2 regions of the Nocardioides sp. AN3 genome follow, and region 2 is predicted to be linked to the other one. Evidence: riboswitches for the same ligand, from Rfam matches in the RefSeq annotation. Region 2 holds a riboswitch; the other holds the start of a gene.
What was found. A riboswitch is a leader RNA that binds a small molecule or an ion and turns the genes downstream of it on or off. The one in region 2 is predicted to bind glycine.
Positions count from the first base shown of each region.

Region 1: linked by a shared signal. The riboswitch ahead of gcvP (aminomethyl-transferring glycine dehydrogenase) and the one ahead of gcvP (aminomethyl-transferring glycine dehydrogenase) in region 2 are both predicted to bind glycine.

Region 1 covers NZ_BAAIGC010000034.1:38,230-42,639, forward strand. Annotated here, with positions in the region: gene ACYQ1K_RS24175 (double zinc ribbon and FHA domain-containing protein) at 1-435, shown strand, start outside; gene ftsR (transcriptional regulator FtsR) at 440-1,180, shown strand; gene ACYQ1K_RS24185 (bifunctional nuclease family protein) at 1,258-1,725, shown strand; gene ACYQ1K_RS24190 (MerR family transcriptional regulator) at 2,020-2,547, shown strand; glycine riboswitch at 2,635-2,726, shown strand; gene gcvP (aminomethyl-transferring glycine dehydrogenase) at 2,810-4,410, shown strand, end outside.
Region 2 covers NZ_BAAIGC010000020.1:63,827-68,236, reverse strand. Annotated here, with positions in the region: gene gcvP (aminomethyl-transferring glycine dehydrogenase) at 1-2,473, opposite strand, end outside; glycine riboswitch at 2,628-2,723, opposite strand; gene ACYQ1K_RS19410 (LacI family DNA-binding transcriptional regulator) at 2,944-3,930, opposite strand; gene ACYQ1K_RS19405 (substrate-binding domain-containing protein) at 4,087-4,410, shown strand, end outside.

The DNA.
Region 1 (4,410 bases), on a different contig from region 2:
TGCGCCCAGTGCGGCACCAAGCTCCCGGAGCCCTCTGACGCGACGGCGACGATCCAGCTCGCCGACCCCAGCACCGAGACCTCCGACCGACTGCTCAACGCCGTCGACGCGGCGGCGGTCGACGCCTTGCCGCGCGGTCACGCGATGCTCGTCGTGCAACGGGGACCAGGCTCGGGCAGCCGCTTCCTGCTCGACAGCGACGTCGTCCGGGCCGGCCGGCACCCCGATAGCGAGATCTTCCTCGATGACGTCACGGTCTCGCGCAGGCACGCGGAGTTCGCGCGCAGCGGCGAGACGTTCACGGTCAGCGACGCCGGCAGCCTCAACGGCACCTACGTCAACCGCGACCGCATCGACCAGGTCGTGCTCAAGGACGGCGACGAGGTGCAGATCGGCAAGTATCGCCTCGTGTTCTACTCGGGGCACGGGGCCTGAGCAGATGGTGACGGCGACGAGTGCGGCGTCCGGGTCCGCGCCCGAGCGCCACACGATCGGCGAGGTGCTCACCCTGCTGCGGCCCGACTTCCCCGAGATCAGCATCCCCAAGATCCGGTTCCTGGAGGAGAAGGGGCTGGTCAAGCCGGAGCGGACGCCCTCGGGGTATCGCAAGTTCTCGCGGGACGACGTGGAGCGACTGCGCTACGTGCTGCGGATGCAGCGCGACCACTACCTGCCGCTGAAGGTGATCGGGGAGCACCTCGACGCCATGGACCGCGGGCTGGAGCCGCCCGCGATCGAGCCGACGGTGCCCACCGTGCCGCAGGTCGCGCTCGCCGCCGACGGGATGCCCCGTGCAGAGTCGTTCCTCCGTCGCGACGGCTTGCGGCTCTCGCGACGCGAGCTGCTGAAGATCGCCGAGGTCAGCGACGAGCTGCTCACCGAGATCGAGGGGTTCGGCCTCGTGACGCCCTCGCGCACCGGCCACTACGACACCGACGACCTCGTCATCCTGCAGACCGCGCGAGAGCTGGCCGACTACGGTCTCGAGCCGCGCCATCTCCGTGGGCTCAAGGCCGCCGCCGACCGCGAGGTCGGCCTGGTCGAGCAGGTGGTGGCCCCCTTGCGGCGTACGTCGGATCCCAGCGCCCGCGCCCGCGTCGAGGAGACCGCCGGCGAGCTCGCGGCCCTCTCCGTGAGACTGCACGCGACGCTCGTGAAGGCCGGGCTGCGTCGGTTCTGACGCCGGTTCCGCGCCCGGCGCCGCAATACCCGAGATGGGCCGTGGCTCGCCCGCGGGGGCGGAGTAGGGTTGATGACGTGCGTGAGGTCGACGTCATGGGAGTCCGGGTCGAGATGCCCTCCAACCAACCCCTCGTGCTGCTGCGCGAGGTGACGGGGGAGCGGTACCTGCCGATCTGGATCGGTGCCGTCGAGGCCACGGCGATCGCGTTCGCCCAGCAGGGCGTGGTGCCTCCGCGGCCATTGACGCACGACCTCATGAAGGACGTGATCGGCGCTCTCCAGGCCGAGCTGCGCGAGGTGCAGATCACCGACGTCCGCGACGGCGTCTTCTTCGCCAACCTCGTGTTCTCGACCGGCGCCGAGGTCAGCGCGCGTCCGTCCGACTCGATCGCGCTCGCGCTGCGCACCGGGACCCGGATCGTCTGCTCCGAGGAGGTCCTGGACGAGGCCGGCCTCGCCGTGCCCGCCGAGCAGGAGGACGAGGTCGAGAAGTTCCGCGAGTTCCTCGACCATGTCACCCCCGAGGACTTCGACGCCCACTGAGCGGCACGTGGCACGCACCGCTGCCCGCCCGAGACCTCAGTCTCAAGTTGAGGGTGAGGGTTGCGACACGCCGGACATGTCTTTGACCCCGGCGATCGCGAGTCCTACCTTGAACTGTCTCTGTTGTAACTCCAACCATGACGTTCGCTCTGCGGAGTGAGGTCGCGGCCCTTCCCCATCGGCGTTACGCTCAACGGAGTAGACCTCACGGAGGACCGCGTGAACGAGCACGAGCAGGAGAGCGGCGTCAACGCCGACGCACTCCTCGCGGCGAAGCAGGCCGATGAACAGGGCCTGCTCTTCACCGACGACGTCTCGCCCCTGCCCAGCGACGCCGGCTACCGCGGTCCGACCGCCTGCAACGCCGCCGGGATCAGCTACCGCCAGCTGGACTACTGGGCTCGGACCGGGCTGGTGGAGCCGAGTGTCCGTGGCGCGACCGGCTCCGGGACCCAGCGGCTCTACTCGTTCCGGGACATCCTGATCCTCAAGGTCATCAAGCGCCTGCTCGACGCCGGCATCTCGCTGCAACAGATCCGCACTGCCGTCCAGCACCTGCGCGAGCGCGGCACCGACGACCTGACCCGCGTCACGCTCATGAGCGACGGCGCCTCCGTCTACGAGTGCACCAGCAACGACGAGGTCATCGACCTGCTCCAGGGCGGCCAGGGCGTCTTCGGCATCGCGATCGGCGGCGTCTGGCGCGAGATCGAGGGCACACTCTCGGAGCTCCCGAGCGAGCGCGCCGCTGACGAGACCGACTCCGGACCGTCCCCGGGTGACGAGCTCGCCGCTCGCCGCGCCGCCCGCAAGATCGGCTGACGCGAGCAGCGCACACCCCTTCGCGCCTGACCCTCGGCTCGTCGATGACGGACCGGGGGTCGGGTCGTCTAGAATGGGTGCCGCTGCAGATCCCGCGTGGGAGAGTCCCTGCTCGACAGGGGCGCCGAAGGGGCAATTCCTCCCCGGAAACTCTCAGGCACCACGACCACGCGGATGAGGCGACTCTGAAGAACGGACCGTCGGCACGGGTCGGGCAACAGAGGGGGAGGGCCGTCCTGATCTCGACGACCCAGGAGTCCCCGTGACCGACTTCCCTTCCCTCTCCGAGCTCGACGGCGCCCTGCCGTTCGTCGATCGCCACATCGGCATCGACGGCGACGCTGAGCGTCAGATGCTCGAGCGTCTCGGCTTCGGGTCCCTCAGCGAGCTCATGGACGCGGCGGTGCCCGCGGGCATCCGTTCGGAGGAGAGCCTCGACCTGCCCGCACCCCTCTCGGAGAGCGGCGTCGCCGCCCTCGCACGGGAGCTGGCGGGGCAGAACATGCCGGGGGAGTCGCTGATCGGTCTCGGCTACCACGGCACGATCACGCCGCCGGTGATCCGCCGCAACGTCCTCGAGGACCCGAGCTGGTACACGGCCTACACGCCCTACCAGCCCGAGATCTCCCAGGGTCGCCTCGAGGCGCTCATCAACTTCCAGACGATGATCGGCGACCTGACCGGTCTCCCGACCGCCAACGCGTCGCTGCTCGACGAGGGCACCGCGGCCGCGGAGGCGATGACGCTGGTGCGTCGGGCGAACAAGAAGGCCGCCGGACCCTTCGTCGTCGACGCCGACGCGCTGCCGCAGACCATCGATGTGGTGCGCACGCGCGCGCTCGCCATGGGCATCGAGGTGGTCGTCGCCGACCTCAGCCAGGGGCTGCCCGAGGGCGATCTCTGCGGCGTCCTGGTGCAGTACCCCGGGGCCTCTGGTCAGGTCACCGACCCGCGCGCCGTGATCGCGGCGGCGCACGAGCGGAACGCCCTCGTGGTGGTGGCGGCCGACCTGCTCGCCCTCACGCTCCTCGAGGCTCCTGGCGAGCTGGGTGCCGACGTCGTCGTGGGGTCGTCGCAGCGCTTCGGCGTCCCCTTGTTCTACGGCGGCCCGCACGCGGGCTTCATGGCGGTCGGGCAGGGCCTCGAGCGGCACATGCCCGGACGCCTGGTGGGCGTCTCCGTCGACGCGGAGGGACGTCCGGCGTACCGCCTCGCGCTGCAGACCCGCGAGCAGCACATCCGTCGCGACAAGGCGACCTCCAACATCTGCACCGCGCAGGTCCTCCTCGCGGTCACTGCGTCGATGTACGCCGTCTACCACGGTCCCGAGGGCCTGCGTGCGATCGCGACCCGCACCCATCGGTACGCCGCCGTCCTGGCCGCCGGGCTGCGCGCCCTTGGCCACGACGTCCGCACGGAGCCGTTCTTCGACACGATGACGGTCTCGGTGCGGGGTCAGGCGGCCGACGTCGTCAGCGGTGCTCGCGCGCTCGGCCTGCACCTGCGGCTGGTGGACGCCGACACGGTCTCACTGTCGACCTCGGAGACCACGACTCGGTCCACGATCACCAGCGTCCTGCGTGCGTTCGGCGCCGGCGCGAGCGGCGCGCCGGCGGTCGACCTCGACGAGCTCGACCGCACGACTCCGTCGGCGCTCCCGCAGGGCCTGGTGCGCACCACGCCATACCTGACACACGACGTCTTCAACAGCCATCACAGCGAGACGCAGATGCTGCGCTACCTGCGCAGCCTGTCCGGCCGCGACTACGCGCTCGACCGCGGGATGATCCCGCTCGGCTCGTGCACGATGAAGCTCAACGCCACCACCGAGATGGAGCCCATCTCCCTCCCCGGCTTCGCCGA
Region 2 (4,410 bases):
TGCACTCGTGGGCGACCAGACCCTCCGCGCCGGTGAACAGGATCGGGTAGCTGTCCGCCAGCCGGCTGGCGACATAGTTGGCGGTGAGAACGGCGACCTTGGTGGCCTGGGTGAGCCCGTCCGCGCCCATCATCCGGATGTAGGCCCACGGGATCGGCAGAATGCCGGCTGACCCGTACGGCGCGGCGCTGACCGCACCGATCCCCCCACGACGGTCCGCGTCGGGGTGGTTCACGTGCGTGGGCAGGTAGGGCACCAGGTGCTCGGCGACCGCCACCGGCCCGACCCCCGGGCCCCCGCCACCGTGCGGGATGCAGAAGGTCTTGTGCAGATTCAGATGGGAGACATCGCCGCCGAACTGCCCCGGTTTGGCGACACCGAGCAGAGCATTGAGATTCGCGCCGTCGACATAGACCTGTCCCCCATGCTGGTGGACGAGGTCGCACAGGGCGATGATGCCCTCCTCATAGACGCCGTGGGTGGAGGGGTAGGTGACCATCACCGCTGCCAGGTCCTTCGCGTGTGCCTCACACTTGGCCTGCAGATCCTCGAGGTCGATGGTGCCGTCCTCGTTCGAGGCCACCACCACCACCCGCATGCCCGCCATCACCGCCGACGCGGCGTTGGTGCCATGCGCACTGGACGGGATCAGACACACCTCACGCTGCCCCTGACCACGGTCCACCTGATAGGCGCGGATCGCCAACAGCCCGGCCAGCTCGCCCTGGGAGCCGGCGTTCGGCTGGATCGAGACCGCCGCATACCCGGTCACCTCGGCCAACCAGGACTCCAGCTGCCCGATCAGCTCCAGGTAGCCCGCCGCGTGCTCGCGCGGCGCGAACGGGTGCAGGTCGGCGAACCCGGCCAGCGAGACAGCCTCCATCTCGGTGGTCGCGTTCAGCTTCATCGTGCAAGACCCGAGCGGGATCATCCCCCGGTCCAGGGCGAAGTCCCGGTCGGACAGCTTCCGCAGATAGCGCAGCATCGCGGTCTCGGACCGGTGCTCATGAAAGACCGGGTGAGTCAGGAACACACTGGTCCGGCGCAGACGCTTCGGGATCCCCCCGACCGGGCCCTCCTTCGCAACCTGCCGGCCACCCGGCCCCCCACCCGCAGCCCCGGCAGCCCCGGCCCCGGCAGCCCCGACCGACTCGAAGACCTCGAAGACCGACCGGACGTCCTCCCGAGTCGTCACCTCAGAGCAGGCCACCCCGACGTGGTCCTCATCGACCAGCCGGAGCAGGATGCCCCGCTCTCGGGCCGCATCGACCACCACCGCCGCGCCGCCAGGCACGTGGACCACGAACGTGTCGAAGAACGACCGGCTGACCACCCGGTAGCCGATCGCCCACAACGCAGCGGCGAGCTTGTTGGCGTGCAGGTGGATCCGCTCGGCGATCCGAGTCAGCCCCTCGGGGCCGTGGTAGACGGCGTACATGCTCGCCACCACGGCGAGCAGGACCTGGGCGGTGCAGATGTTCGAGGTCGCCCGGTCACGACGGATGTGCTGCTCGCGGGTCTGCAACGCCAGCCGGTAGGCAGGCCGCCCGCTGGAGTCGACCGACACCGAGACCAACCGGCCCGGCAGGTGACGCTCCAGACCGGTACGCACCGCGATGTAGCCCGCATGCGGCCCGCCGTAGAACAACGGCACCCCGAACCGCTGCGTCGACCCGACCGCGATATCAGCCCCCAGCTCCCCTGGCGAGGTCAGCAGCGTGAGCGCGAGGAGATCAGCCGCGATCGTGACGAAAGCCCCGCAGGCGTGGGCGGCCTCGACGACCGGCGCCAGATCACGGACCTCCCCGGACGAGCCCGGATAGGAGGCCACGATCCCGCAGAAGTCGCCATCCGGCAGCGCAGCGGCCAGGTCGACCAGGCGGACCTCGATGCCGACCGCGGCGGCGCGGGTCCGCACCACATCGATGGTCTGCGGGTGGGTGTCGGCGTCGACGAGCACCCGGTTCGACGTCGACCTCGCGGCACGCCGCATGATCCCGATCGCCTCCGCCACCGCTGTGGCCTCGTCCAGGAGCGACGCGTTCGCAGTCGGCAGACCACTCAGATCACCGACCATGGTCTGGAAGTTCAGCAACGCCTCGAGACGGCCCTGACTGATCTCAGGCTGGTACGGCGTATAGGCCGTGTACCACGCCGGGCTCTCGAGCACATTGCGGCGGATCACCGCCGGCGTGATGGTCGGGTAGTAGCCGAGCCCGATCATCGGGGTCGCGACCGTGTTGCGCGCCGCGAGTGCGCCGAGCTCGCCGGCGGCCTCGCGCTCTGTCGCCGGCGCGGGGAGGTCGAGGTCGCCGGCCATGCGGATGCCGACCGGAACGGCGGCATCCACCAGTGCGTCCAGGCTCTCGTAGCCAACGGTCTTGAGCATGCGAAGCTGGTCATCCCCATCGGCGCCGATGTGGCGGCCGACGAAGGTGTCGCGCGTGGTTGATGGGTCGAGCGGATCGCTCATGAGGGAGGCTCCCAGGTGTCGAGGGACCGCGCGATGACGGCCCCGTAGAGGGGTGACCTCCCCGCTCTGTCATCGATGCCTGAGAGCTTCACCGTCACCTCGACGGCTTGCACCTTTGGCGCAGGACGCACAGGTCCTGACTTTCCAGAGTCGCCTCACCGGAGCGGTAGCTGGGCCTGAGAGATTCTGGGGAGTGTTGCTCCTTCGGCGCCCAGTCGCGTTGCGACCGGGACTCTCCCGCTTCGGCTTGTGCGGCGCACTGTTCAGTTGTGACTCCGTTCGGGACCAGTGGGCCCGCGGTGCCGGAAAGATAGCGTCGATTCGAGCCCCTTCACAAGACCTTGCCGCGACTTCGGAAATTCCTGTCGCGTAGGCAACGGGCCTTTACTCGTTGAGATGTCGTGGACTTTGTAGGCTCTACGACTGACGTCGCCGCCGCGGCTGGACCCGGTCACAAAGCCCGAGGCCTATCAGCCCCGGTCGACCAACCTGGTCGGAACGATGACCGTCCGGGGAGGGCGCACACTTCCGTTCATCCGCTCGAAGAGGAGGTCGCAGACGGCACGACCGACGGCGGCGACATCCTGTTGCACGACCGTGACGGGAGGCTCGACCAGGTCGGAGAGCGGGAAGTCGTCGAACCCGACGATCGCGAGGGGCGGGTCAGGGTGGGCACGAACGGCTCGCAGCGCTCCGACCGAGAGCTCGTTGCGCGCGGTGAAGACAGCCGTCGGCGGAGCGTCGAGGCGAAGCAGCTCGGAGATGGCCTGCGATGCGGCATCGGCCGACGTCACATCACCCACGAGCAGGCGTTCGTCGACCTCGACGCCGGCCCGGGCCAGCGCGTCGAGGTAGCCACGCCGACGCTCGCGAGCCGTCCAGAGGAAGGACCGGTCGGTGAGGCAGGCGATCCGCCGGTGACCGCGGTCGAGCAGATAGCTGGTGGCCGCGAGCGCGCCGTCATGGTTGTCCACGAGGACGGTGTCGACAGCGACGCCAGCCGCGGGCCGGTCGACGGCGACCACGGGCAGGCCGGCGTGGATCTCCGCCGTCAGGTAGGTCTGGTCGTCGCTGGCAGGCATCAAGACCAATCCGTCCACGCGGCGGGTGACCAGCTCGAGCACCTGGTTGCGCTCGCGCTCCTGACTGTCGTCCAGACTCGAGGCGATGACGGCCACGCCGTCCGCACGCGCACGGTCGTCGATGGCACGGAGCAGCGCGGCGGCGAACTCGTTGCTGAGGTCGTGGAGGATGACGCCGATGGTCTGCGTGCGCACTCCGCGGCGCAGGTTGCTGGCGGCGAGGTTGTGTCGGTAGTCGAGCTGCTCAGCAGCGCGTCGGACACGCTCGACCACCTCGGGCGAGACGTTCGGCTCGCCGTTGATGACACGCGAGACGGTCTTCAGCGCGACACCGGCAAGCGCGGCGACGTCTGTCATGGTGGCTCGCTTCCGCATCGCCGATCTCCTGTCTGACAACGATGTCTCGGCACAGCATAGCCATTCGGATGTGACGCTTGACACAGGGCGGAATCGTGTGGCGTACTGTCCTATGACAACGTTGTCATGCCGTCTTCCGAGGCAGACGACGCCGACCAGAGAGGCCACGCCCCCATGACGACCACCACCTTCGTTCGCCGCGCAGCAGCAGCCGGCATCGCCGTGCTCGCGACCTCCACGCTCGTTGCGTGTGGCGGCTCCGACTCCGGGTCAGGCAGCGGCGGCAAGGTCTCCGTCGCCCTGATCACCAAGGACTCGATCAATCCGTTCTTCGTGGCCATGCAGGAGGGTGCGAAGAAGGCCGCCAAGGCCGACGGCGTGAAGCTGTCGGTCGGGGCGGGCAAGGAGGACGGCGACGAGGAAGGCCAGATCACGCTCATCGAGAACGCGATCGCCGCCGGTGACGACGGCATCCTCATCACCCCGAACGGGCCCGGT